3 regions of the Bordetella genomosp. 5 genome follow, and region 2 is predicted to be linked to each of the others. Evidence: predicted binding sites of a transcription regulator. Region 2 holds the regulator's gene; each other region holds the start of a gene.

Region 1 (4,170 bases), on a different contig from region 2:
CAACAAGCTGCCCGTGCACAACGTGCAGGAGCTGATCGATTACGCAAAGGCCAACAAGGGCCGTCTCAATTTCGGTGAAACGCCGGGGTCGATCACGCACCTGGCCGGCGTGTTGTTCGCCAGCCAGACCGGCATCGACTGGAACTACATCGGCTACAAGGGTGGCTCGCAGGTCCTGTCGGACCTGGCAGGCGGACAGATCGACGTGGCGATGAACAGCTTCCTGGCCACCTATCCGCTGGTCAAGGGCGGCACGATCCGCATGCTGGCGGTGGCGAGTCCGGAACGCTTCGCGCCGATTCCCGACACACCGGCTTTGTCCGAGCGCCTGCCGGGCTTTGTCACCGGCTCCTGGCAGACGCTGATGGCACCCGCCGGCACGCCGCCCGCCATCGTCGAGAAGCTGCACGCGACGATCGCCGAGATCGTCAACGAGGCCGACACGAAGCAGCGCTTCGCGGAGCTGGGTTCCGAGCCGGTGAAGATGACGCCGGCCGAGATGGGCCAGTGGCTGCGCAAAGAAACCGATCACTGGGCGCGTGTCGTGAAAGAGGGCGACATCAAGGTGTTCTGAGCGGGATCGTCGGATCACCGCCTCGGCCCGCGCTTCGCGCAATGAAAAAAGCCTCGCAAGGCGAACCTTGCGAGGCTTTTTGGTGCTTGGGCTGCCCCCGGTGAGGCGGGGGCGCCGGCAGTGCAGCGGGACTTAGAAGTCCATGCCGCCCATGCCGCCCATGCCACCCATGCCGCCGGGCATGGCCGGAGCAGCGGGCTTGTCTTCCACCAGCTCGACCACAGCGGCTTCAGCCGTCAGCAGCAGGCTGGCCACCGACGCGGCGTTTTGCAGAGCGGTGCGGGTCACCTTGGTGGGATCCAGCACGCCTTGCTCGACCATGTCGACGTACTCGCCGGTCGCGGCGTTGTAGCCGTAGTTGCCCTTGCCGTTCAGCACGTTGTTGACAACGACGCTGGACTCTTCGCCGGCGTTGGCGACGATGGTGCGCAGGGGCTCTTCGACAGCGCGCAGGATCAGCTTGATGCCGGCGTTCTGGTCGGGGGTGTCACCCTTCAGGTCGGTGATGGCTTGCTTGGCACGCAGCAGAGCCACGCCGCCGCCAGCCACAACGCCTTCTTCCACTGCGGCGCGGGTAGCGTGCAGGGCGTCTTCGACGCGAGCCTTCTTTTCCTTCATTTCGACTTCGGTGGCAGCACCGACGCGAATCACGGCAACACCGCCAGCCAGCTTGGCCACGCGCTCTTGCAGCTTTTCACGGTCGTAGTCGGAGGTGGCTTCTTCGATCTGGGCACGGATTTGCTTCACGCGTGCTTCGATCGAGCGGCCGTCGCCGGCGCCGTCGATGATCGTGGTGTTTTCCTTGGCCACTTCGATGCGCTTGGCTTGACCCAGTTCTTGCAGGGTGGCCTTTTCAAGCGACATGCCGGTTTCTTCGGAGATCACCGTGCCGCCCGTCAGGATGGCGATGTCTTCGAGCATGGCCTTGCGGCGGTCGCCGAAGCCAGGCGCCTTGACGGCGGTGGTCTTCAGGATGCCACGGATGTTGTTGACCACCAGGGTCGCCAGGGCTTCGCCCTCGACGTCTTCGGCGATGATCAGCAGCGGACGGCTCGACTTGGCGACTTGCTCCAGCACCGGCAGCAGATCACGGATGTTGCTGATCTTCTTGTCGTAGATCAGAACGAACGGATCGTCCAGAGCGGCAACTTGCTTCTCGGGCGAGTTGATGAAGTAGGGCGACAGGTAGCCGCGGTCGAATTGCATACCTTCGACGACGTCCAGCTCGTTTTCCAGCGACTTGCCGTCTTCGACGGTGATGACGCCTTCCTTGCCGACCTTGTCCATCGCGTCAGCGATGATCTGGCCGATGGAGCTGTCGCTGTTGGCCGAGATCGAGCCAACTTGAGCGATTTCCTTGCTGGTGGTGACCGGCTTGGAGATCTTTTGCAGTTCGCCGACGGCGGCGGCAACCGCCTTGTCGATACCGCGCTTCAGGTCGATGGGGTTGAAGCCAGCGGCAACGTACTTCAGGCCTTCTTGAACGATGGCTTGAGCCAGCACGGTGGCGGTCGTGGTGCCGTCACCGGCGTTGTCCGAGGTCTTCGAAGCCACGTCCTTGACGAGCTGGGCGCCGATGTTTTCGAACTTGTCCTTCAGTTCGATTTCCTTGGCGACGGAGACGCCGTCCTTGGTCACGGTCGGGGCGCCGAACGAGCGCTCCAGCACGACGTTGCGACCCTTGGGGCCCAGGGTGGTCTTAACAGCGTTGGCGAGAACGTTCACGCCACGCACGATGCGCACGCGGGCGTCATCGGCAAACAGAACTTGTTTGGCAGCCATTTTGTCAGCTTCCTTCTTGAAATCGGTTTCGCAGTTACTGGATCACGGCGAGGATTTCTTCCTCGCGGATGACGAGCAGCTCTTCGCCATCGACCTTGACGCTCTGACCGGCGTACTTGCCGAACAGGACCTTGTCGCCGACCTTCAGGTCGACCGGCAGAACCTTGCCGTCTTCCGTCTTCTTGCCGGGGCCGACAGCCACGACTTCGCCTTGATCAGGCTTTTCAGCGGCGCTGTCCGGAATGACGATGCCCGAGGCGGTTTTGCGCTCGTTGTCCAGGCGTTTGACGATCACGCGATCGTGCAGGGGACGCAGGGCCATGAGGAACTCCTGTTTCTAAAGAAGAGAGAAATGATCGGTTTAGCGCGGGAGCGCTGTTAGCACTCACCGGCGACGAGTGCTAATTATAGGGATGAGTTCTGAGGGTTCAAGGGGGAGGGGCGGTGCTGTTACATCTTTGGTGGGGCGGGGAATTGGGGTCGGTGTCGAAGTTCATTGAACTTGCGATTTGGTTCACAGAACTTGGAGCTCCAAAAATGCGGTGGGAGCCCTATCCATGCGGGCCCACACGACTTTTTGCGGTCGAGGTCCCACTAAGCCGCCGCAGGGGGGCCGTGATCTACCCTATGAGATCTCGGGTTTTTGGTTCACTGAAGTTGGTTTTCGGCGAGAAAAGTTCACTCAAATTGAAGTTCTCCCCAAAAAGTTCATTCAACTTTGACGCTCATTCGCAGAAATCTGTCCCCTCCCAGCGGCAACCCGCGCGACGCCACAGCTTTAGTTAGCTGCGAATGCCTCTGGATGCGCCACTCCATACGCAGCGCCTGTCCACTGGGCTCGATCCCATAGGTCACTGGTGTCGCACAGAGGGCTGTCGTGCTTCTTGGTCTGATTCCAATCCGAATCCACGGCGCGCAAGTGGGACGCATGCGTGCGTTGTTGCGACCGTAGAGTTGACGGGATGAGCGGAAATCAGAGGCTACAAAACACCAATCCGACGCAGCTCCGCTATCCGCACACTGTCCAGGCCGAGTTCAGCCAAAATCTCTTCATTATGCGCGCCGAGGGCGGGCGGGGCGGTTTCTCCCGACACCGGCCCGCCGTTGTAATGAAAAGGCGCTCCCACATACTTGATGCCCGACGCCTCCGGAACCTCTACCAGCACCTGCCGATGAGCGACCTGGGGATCTTGCGTGACCTCCGGAATGCTGTTGATGGGACTGCACGGCACATCGGCCGCTTCAAGACGTTCCAGAAAGTCGTCCCGCCGCCCTTGGGAGAAAACGGCATTGAGCAGCGGCTCCAATTCCGCGTGCCGCGCGGCGCGCATCGGACCATCTGCAAAGCGCGGATCGTCTAGTAGCGCTTCCACCCCCAACGCGTGACAGAAGCGGTGCCATTGAGGTTCGGTATCCACGCAAATGGCAATGGGCTGATCGGCCGTATTGAAGGACTGGAACGGCGCGATCAGCGGATGGCGGCTGCCCAGGCGGACAGGGACTTCGCCAGCATTCAGATACCGCGAAACCGCGTTCTCCATCAGCGCCAGCTGGCAATCCATCATGGATACGTCGACGAACGCGCCTTCGCCGCTCTTATGGCGGCCCTCGACGGCCGCAAGCACCGCGACGGCGGCGAACAGTCCGGACGCGATGTCGCCGATGGACACGCCGACGCGAGCGGGAGGCCCGCCCTCCTGGCCCGTGATGCTCATCATGCCGGACACCGCTTGTGCGATCACGTCAAATGCCGGCTTGTGCCGGTACGGTCCGGTCTGGCCATAGCCGGAGATAGACGCGTAGATCAGTCGGGG
Region 2 (4,170 bases):
TGATATCGGCGCGTGCCGCGCCCTCGCGCAGCACCGAGGCGTCGCCGCGCTCGCCGAGGGCCAGCGCCAGCGCATCGATCAGGATGGACTTGCCCGCACCGGTCTCGCCGGAGAAAACGGTGAAGCCGGCGCCGAAATGGATTTCGGTCTGCTCGACGATGACGAAGTCACGGATATGCAGGGTTCGCAGCATGACGAGCGCGGAGGGTTATTCGTTGTCGGTGGCCTGCGGCATCTGATTCCAGTGCAGTTTGCGGCGCAGGGTTGAGAGGAAACTGTAGCCCTGCGGGTGCACGAAACGCACGGTATGCGGGGCGCGCTGCACGGTGATGCGGTCGCCGGGCTGCAGGTCGGACCAGGTCTGCATGTCGAAATGCACGCTGGCGCCGACTTCCACGCGGCCCATGGCGGTGAGGGTCATGCTGAGCACGCCGCTGCCCGGAATCACGATGGGACGGTTCGACAGGCTCTGCGGCGCGACGGGCACCAGCACCATGGCGTCGAGGCCGGGGTGCAGGATGGGGCCGTTGGCCGACAGCGCGTACGCTGTCGATCCCGTGGGCGTGGCGATGATGAGGCCGTCGGCACGCTGGGTGTACATGTAAGCGTCGTCGAGCTCGACGCGCATCTCGATCATGCCGCCGCGGCCGGCGCGGTTGAGCACGACGTCGTTGAGGGCCGAGGCGGAGAACATCTCCTGCTCACCGCGCCAGACGCTGCCTTGCAGCAGCGTGCGGTCTTCGATCTGGTAGTCGCCATCGAGGACACGCGCGAGCGCGCTCTGAGAATCGTGCAGTGCGATGTCGGTGATGAAGCCGAGCCGGCCGTGGTTGATGCCGACCAGCGGCACCCCATAGCGCGCCAGATAGCGCGCCGCGCCCAGCACCGTGCCGTCGCCGCCCATCACCACGGCGAGCGAGGCGCCTTCGCCGATCTGCTGCAGCGTGGCTTCGGGGTATTCGTGCACGCCGGTGTTGCGCGCCGTATCGGCTTCGATCAACACGGCGCGGCCGGCTTGCGTCAGCATGTGCGCCAGCGCGCGCAGCGGCGCATCCAGGCCCGTGTCCTGGTAGCGGCCGATCAAGGCGACGGTGGGGAAGTGCATAGGGGCGCCGTAGGGTAGAGGATCTGGTGTAGCTTATCAGGGCATTATATGGGGCCGCATATTGTGTTGGCGGACAAAAATCGCCTACGGCACAACTTTTCCCTAAAATACGCTTATGGATGACCGCGCACGTGCACTGCTCAAAGCGTTGATCGAACGCTACATCGCCGACGGGCAACCGGTCGGCTCGCGCACGCTTTCCAAAGTGTTCGACCTGTCGCCGGCCACGATACGCAACGTGATGGCCGACCTCGAAGAGCTCGGCCTGATCCACAGTCCGCACACCTCCGCCGGCCGGATTCCCACGCCGCGCGGCTATCGCATGTTCGTCGATTCGCTGCTGGCCGTGCGGCCGTATCAGTTCGAGCCGGCCAATATCAGCGAGATGCTGCCCGTGGCCGAGCCGAGCCGGGCGGTCAACGCGGCGGCGGCGCTGCTGTCCAATCTCACCCAGTTCGCCGGCGTGGTGCTCACGCCCAAGCGGGCGCAGGTGTTCCGCCAGATCGAATTCATCCGCCTGTCCGACAAGCGCGTGCTGCTCATCATCGTCACGCCCGATGGCGATGTGCAGAATCGCATCATGTCGGTGCAGCGCGATTACGCCGACACCGAGCTGATCGAGGCCGGCAATTTCTTCAACGTGCATTTTTCGGGCAAGTCGTTCGATGCGGTGCGCCGCACGTTGTCGACCGAGCTGGCCCAGCTCCGCGAAGACATCTCGCGGCTGATGCAGGCCGCGGTCGAGGCCTCGGCCGAAGCGGCCGAAGATGGCGACGCGGTGGTGATCTCGGGCGAGCGCAAGCTGCTCGACGTCTCGGATATCGCATCCGACATGGACCGGCTGCGCAAGATGTTCTCGCTGTTCGAGAAAAAAACCGACCTGCTGCAATTGCTCGACGTGTCGAGCCGTGCGCAGGGGGTTCAGATCTACATCGGCGGCGATTCGCAGCTGGTGCCGATGGAAGAAGTGTCCGTCATCACGGCGCCTTATGGCGTCGATGGCAAGGTCGTGGGCACGCTAGGCGTGATCGGCCCGACCCGGATGGCCTACGAGCGCGTGATTCCCATCGTGGACATCACCGCCCGTCTGCTCTCCAATGCCTTGAGCCACAATCAATAACCATAACCGGGTCCGCCATCCGCCTGCGCGGGAGGATGTGCGGCCTGCAGAGAGGTGTTTTGTGTTTCTGCGCCTGTTCAAGTATCTCTGGCCCGAGCGCTTCCTGCTCGAGCCCGCTCAGGATGATCCGTTCAACGAAGACCCGCCGCCCAGCGGTCCGGGGCGCGTCGGCGTGCTGCTGGTCAATCTGGGCACGCCCGACACGCCGGAGCCGCGTGCGATCCGCAAGTATCTGGGCGAGTTTCTCGCCGATCCGCGCGTCATCGAGATCCCGCGCTACCTGTGGCTGCCCATTCTGCACTGCATGGTGCTGACGGCGCGGCCCAAGAAGCTCGCGCCGCGCTACCGCGGCATCTGGCTCGAGGAAGGCTCGCCGCTGCTGGTCTACAGCCAGCGGCAGACCGCGGGTGTGAAGCAGAATCTGGCCGCGCGCGGCTACGACGTCGAGGTCGAGCTGGCGATGCGTTATGGCAATCCGTCGATTCCCGATGCGATCGCGCGTCTGCGTGCGCGGGGTGTCGACCACATCCTCACGGTGCCGCTGTATCCGCAATACGCCGCATCGACCTCCGCCACGGTCGTCGACGCGGTAACCCGCCACGTGGGGCGCCTGCGCGACCAGCCGGCGCTGCGCTTCGTCAAACGCTTCCACACCGAACCCGCCTGGCTCGATGCCCAGGCCGCCAGGATCCAGGATTTCTGGCAGGCGAATGGCCGGCCGGCCAAGCTGGTAATGAGCTTTCACGGTCTGCCGCGCTATTCGATCGAGCTCGGCGATCCCTACTACCGCGACTGCCTCGAGAGTGCCCGTCTGCTGCGCGAGCGACTCGACTTTCCGGCGGAGGACATCGAGGTCACGTTCCAGAGCCGCTTCGGCTCGGCGCGCTGGCTCGAGCCCTACACCGAACCCACCCTGAAAGAGCTGGCACGCCGCGGCGTGACCGAGGTCGACGTGGTGTGCCCCGGTTTCGTGGCCGACTGCCTCGAAACACTCGAAGAAATCAGCCAGGAATGCCGCGACGCGTTCCTCGAAGCAGGAGGCAAGCAGTTCCGGTATATCCCGGCGCTCAACGACGACGGCCGCTGGATCGACGGACTGACCGAGCTGGTCGAGCGGCAGCTGCAGGGCTGGCCCGTTCGGCCGCAGGGCGAGACCGCCCGGATCGGACCGGCCTGACCGCGACCTGGTGAGGAGGGGGACGCTGCGCGCGGCGCCCGCCCCGCCGCCGCGCCGGTGATCCCGCTCGCGGCCGGCCTCGGGAACGATGCTTGCTCATAGGCAAGGCGTTGATTTCTCAAGGAGAAGGCAGGATGAATGCTTCCACTCGCCCCGGCGTCGGTACCTCCGGCGCCCCCGGTCACGACAAGCTGCAGGAAGACGGCGCCCAGCGCGACCTCGACGAAGCGCTCGAGGACACCTTCCCGGCCAGCGACCCGATTGCCATCACCCCCGAAGACGACGAGTCCCAGCCCCGCCCGGGCAAGGACACGGTCGACGAGGCCCTCGAAGACACGTTCCCGGCGAGCGATCCGCCGGCACCGACCCAGCCGCGCAAGCAGCGCTGACTCCCGGCACAGCGGGCCCGCCTCAGGCGGGCCCGTTTTTTTATGCGAAGACTCAATTTTTTTATTCGGACGGTATAGACCCACCTTGAAACGTGGGTATTGGCCCCCATTGAGAGGTCTTGAGTCGAATCACCTTTGTCGGAGGACCTCCCATGACGGCACCCCAAGAGCCGCTCGATCCCGTGCCCACGCCCGAATCGGGTGAGGCTGTCAGCGCCGCCCAGGACGAGCTGGCCGCACTGCGCGCTGAACTCGAAGCAGCCCAGGCCACCATCCAGGCCCAGCAAGACCAGATTCTGCGTACCGCAGCCGAAGCCGAGAACGTGCGTCGCCGTTCCCAGGAAGACGTGACCAAGGCCCGCAAGTTCGGCATCGAATC
Region 3 (4,170 bases), on a different contig from region 2:
CCATTGATCGCCACGACCAGAAAGCTCAGCGCGCTCAGTTCTTCTTCGGAGAAGTGTTCGCGGGCGGCCGTGAAGTCCGCGTCTGACACACCATGGGCGGGCAGCTTCGTCAGCACTTCGGTCCAGGCCAGCGCTGCGCGTTCGCGCGGCGAGAACAGAGTCGACTCGCGCCAGATCGCGACATGGTGCAGGCGCAGTTCGCGTTCGCCATGAAGCTTGCCTTCTTTCACGTGCATGTCCACGCAGAACGCGCAGCCGTTGATCTGGGACGCGCGCAAGGTTACGAGCACGCCGAGCTCGCGTGCGATCGGGTTCTTGTTCAGCGTCATCTGAAACGCGGTGTATTGCTTGGCGAGATCGGGCGCGAGCTTGTAGTAGTTCAAACGTTGCGACATGACGGGGTTCCTGGTTGGGTGTCGGAGGTCCGGCGGCGATGCGCCGGGCATGGAAGTCATGATGCGGGAATGTGTCCTACCCAAACAGCGCCAAGAATGGCAATTGCAGCTGGGACAGAAGGCGCGCCCTCGCGCGCGTGCAGCCGGGTGGCACACATCCGGTTTCAGCTGGAACACAGGACTTGCGGTCGCGGCGCGGAGGCGCTTCTATACTGCGGCTGACCGTCGAGCCTGGAAGGAGCCTCGTCTTTGATGGATGCGTTTGCCCCGTTTGTTTGGATCGCCCTCGGGGCGGTCGTGGTGTTGCTGATCGGATTGCCGCTGTTGCTCGGGCGCGGCGGGCCGCGCGACGAAATGGGCCGCCGGGTATTTCGTCTGCGCCCGGTGCGCCGCCTGTTCGGTCTGGTGCTGATCGCGCTGGGCTGCGTCTCCGGTCTGTTGGCCTTGTCCCTGGTGCAGTTTTTCCGGCTCACCGACGACGTTCCGGTGGCGACCGTTCAGGTGCGCAAGCTCGCCGAGGGCCAGTACGACGTCGTCGCGCAGTCGCCCGGCCTGACCGGCAAGACCTACACGCTCTTCGGCGATCAATGGCAGATCGATGCCAAAGTGGTGCGCTGGCGCCTGCCGGCCCTGCTGGCCGGCGCGCCGCCGCTCTACCGTCTCGAGCGTCTGTCCGGCCGCTACGAAGATGCCCCCCGCGAGCAGACCGCGACGCGCTCGGTGCACGTGCTGGACGACTGGCCCGCGCCCGACATCGGCGCGGTCAAGCGTCTGATTCCGAACTGGCTGCCGTTCGTGGACGTGCAGTTCGGCAGCGCCGCCTACATGCCGCTGCTCGATGGCGCGCGCTACGAGGTGATGTTCGACCCGCGCGGTGCGCTGTTCATTCGCCCGTCCGACGACGCCACCCGGCAGGCCCTGAAGCAGGCCGGTTGGTAACGCACCCAGGGCGCCCCGGGCGCGCCGCGGAGCGGGTGCCTCGGGTCGGATACATTCCAGGGTCGACTGCCCTCTGGAAATCATATGGGGACGCATCTATACCTAGGTATATCCGCGCCTCCAGGGCGACGCCGGCGGGAACTCCGCTGCGTTGCGGCAGTCGAATTAGCACTCTCGTTATGGGAGTGCTAACATGAACCTATGTCTGTTCCCCGTACCCTGGAGGTCGCCAACATGATGCAAGCCAGTTCGTCTGCCCTTTCCGGCAATGCGTTGGCCTTGGCTGTGGCCAACCCCGGTGCGCTGGGCACCATCGACGCCTATATTTCGACGGTCAACCGTCTGCCGGTGCTGAGCGCCGAGCAGGAATCCGCGTTGGCCCGCCGTCTGCGCGACACCGACGATCTCGAAGCCGCGCGGGAATTGGTGCTTTCGCACCTGCGCCTGGTGGTTTCCGTGGCGCGCCAATACCTGGGCTATGGTCTGCCGCACGCGGACCTGATCCAGGAAGGCAACGTCGGCCTGATGAAGGCCGTGAAGCGTTTCGATCCCGAGCGCGGTGTGCGCCTGGTGTCGTTCGCCGTCCATTGGATCAAAGCCGAGATTCACGAATACGTGATCCGCAACTGGCGCATGGTCAAGGTCGCCACGACCAAGGCCCAGCGCAAGCTGTTCTTCAATCTGCGCAGCATGCGCCCGGATGGCCACACGCTCGATCCCGAGCAGGTTGACCACATCGCGGAGCAGCTCAACGTGCGCCGCGAAGACGTCAGCGAGATGGAAGTGCGCCTGTCGGGCCGCGATATGTCGCTCGAAAACCAGGACGACGACGATGACGCCTACGCGCCCATCGCCTATCTGTCCGACGAAGGCCGCGACGAGCCCACGCGCGTCATGGCGCGCAAGGCGCACGACAACCTGCAGGGCGAAGGCCTTGCCGGCGCGCTCGAGGCGCTCGATCCGCGTTCGCGTCGCATCGTCGAGGCGCGCTGGCTGCAGGACGACGGCGGTTCCACGCTGCATGAGCTGGCGCAGGAATTCGGCGTGTCGGCAGAGCGTATTCGCCAGATCGAGGCCGCCGCGCTCAAGAAGATGCGTGGCTCGCTGGTCCCGGCCTGACACACCGCTGCTAGTGCCCATAAAACGCGCCGCTCATGCGGCGCGTTTTGCTTTGGCGTCCGGGCCGCGGCGCGGTGTCATGAATTAATACAACTTTGTGCGGACCGGAGCCCGAATTCGCGAAACTTCGCGCCACCGCGCCTGACTAACTTACGTAGGCCGCAACTTTGGTGCATTCCAGGTCGCTGTCTTGACGTCCGTCTCGGCTTCTCCTCTTTCCCCTCCCCTATGAGACGGACGCTTACGGGGCACCTCCGCATATCGGTGCCCCGTTTTTTATTCTCACGCGTTGCGCCGCGCGCAACGTGTCCACCGCGACGCGGGGCCTTCGGGCCCCGCGCGTCGTTTGGGCCCTCGCAATAAGGGTGGTTCGGGATCTGTGGGGTAGCGGCCCGGAAAGGCCGCGCCCGCTTGCGCGCAATCAGGCAGCGCGGGCGTCGGTCTCGGGCTGGCGCACGGTCTGCCAGGCGGCTGCGTCGAGGCGCCGCACGCCGGTGGCGAAGGAGCCGTCGCCGTACAGCTTGATCCAGCGGTAGCCGGCGGGCTGAGGATCGATCGCGTGACGGCCGTCGCGGATCGTGAACTGGAAGCAGGTGGACGGCGTGGCGAGCAGGCGCAGGTTGTGGCGCCGGCAGTCGAACTCCTGGTGCACATGCCCCCACATCACCACCCGCACGTGCGGCGAGCGCTCCACCAGGCGGAACAGATCCAGCGGATTGTCGACCATCATCGGGTCATGCCAGTTGGCATCGACCTGGGCCAGGTTGTGATGCAGCGCGATCAGCACATGGCGGCCGGTGGCCTCTGCGTCGTCGACGGCCTGGCTCACGCGCGCGAGCTGCGCGGCGTCGAGATGGCCGCCGTCCGAGCCCGGCACGGTCGAATCGAGCGTCACGATGCGCCAGTTGGCAATGTCGGTGATCGGCGCGCTCCAGTCCGGAAGGGCCTGCCGCAGGACGTCGGGGGCATCGTGATTGCCGGGCAGGCAGCGCACCGGCCAACCCGTGGCCGAGAGGTGCCCGCGCAGGCGTTCGTACGACGCGAGGCTGCCGTCCTGCGACAGGTCGCCAGTGGCCAGCAGCAGGTCGGGGGCGTCTCCGTCGGCGGCGATCTGCGCCAGCACGGCGCGCAGGCTGGCGTCGGTGTTCACGCCCAGCATCAGGGCATCGGGATCGTCGAACAGGTGCGCATCGGTGAGCTGGACGAGCAGCACCGGCGCGTCGGCGGCGCGCGGCGAGCGCAAAGGGAGCTCGGTACTCGGCAGGACGGACAAGGGTTGCTCCTCGATTTGGGGGTGCTGACGCCACGGTAGCGAACAATGATGGCACATGGTGTGCCGCGAGCGCAGCCATGCGTAACGAAACGTGCGACGCTTTCAGGCGGATGGCGGGGAAAAGACGCTATTCTCTTTGCCTCTTTGTTGCCCGCGCATGCGTTTCGCAGTCCCATGGATATTGGTCTGATCGTCTTTGGCCTTGCCGGCCTGCTCACGCTGGTCTGCTTCATGCCGCCCCTGGCCGGCCGCCTGAAGCTGCCCTACTCCGTGCTGCTGGCCATCGTGGGCTGCCTGATCGGCATCGCCATCCACCTGCATGGCTGGGCGCCGCCGGTGCTCGGAGACCTGCTCGACACCATCGAGCGTTTCGAGATTTCTTCCGAAACCTTCCTGATGGTGTTCCTGCCCGTGCTGCTGTTCGAGACGGCGCTGTCCATGAAC

The links. The regulator HrcA, encoded in region 2, represses chaperone genes, less so after heat shock. The targets are predictions, from matches to a motif close to TTAGCACTCNNNNNNNNNGAGTGCTAA.
Region 1: the regulator HrcA is predicted to act here: its motif matches at 2,735-2,761, upstream of groES (co-chaperone GroES).
Region 3: the regulator HrcA is predicted to act here: its motif matches at 1,500-1,526, upstream of rpoH (RNA polymerase sigma factor RpoH).

Annotation. Positions count from the first base shown of each region.
Region 1 is NZ_NEVP01000009.1:43,463-47,632, forward strand. Features, by position in the region: gene CAL25_RS14715 (Bug family tripartite tricarboxylate transporter substrate binding protein) at 1-574, shown strand, start outside; gene groL (chaperonin GroEL) at 707-2,356, opposite strand; gene groES (co-chaperone GroES) at 2,391-2,678, opposite strand; gene CAL25_RS14730 (CaiB/BaiF CoA transferase family protein) at 3,337-4,170, opposite strand, start outside.
Region 2 is NZ_NEVP01000006.1:138,677-142,846, reverse strand. Features, by position in the region: gene recN (DNA repair protein RecN) at 1-193, opposite strand, end outside; gene CAL25_RS09445 (NAD kinase) at 209-1,105, opposite strand; gene hrcA (heat-inducible transcriptional repressor HrcA) at 1,221-2,225, shown strand; gene hemH (ferrochelatase) at 2,287-3,402, shown strand; gene CAL25_RS09430 (hypothetical protein) at 3,537-3,791, shown strand; gene grpE (nucleotide exchange factor GrpE) at 3,944-4,170, shown strand, end outside.
Region 3 is NZ_NEVP01000001.1:395,714-399,883, forward strand. Features, by position in the region: gene CAL25_RS01825 (carboxymuconolactone decarboxylase family protein) at 1-395, opposite strand, end outside; gene CAL25_RS01830 (hypothetical protein) at 645-1,334, shown strand; gene rpoH (RNA polymerase sigma factor RpoH) at 1,569-2,453, shown strand; gene CAL25_RS01840 (phosphodiesterase) at 2,875-3,726, opposite strand; gene CAL25_RS01845 (cation:proton antiporter) at 3,901-4,170, shown strand, end outside.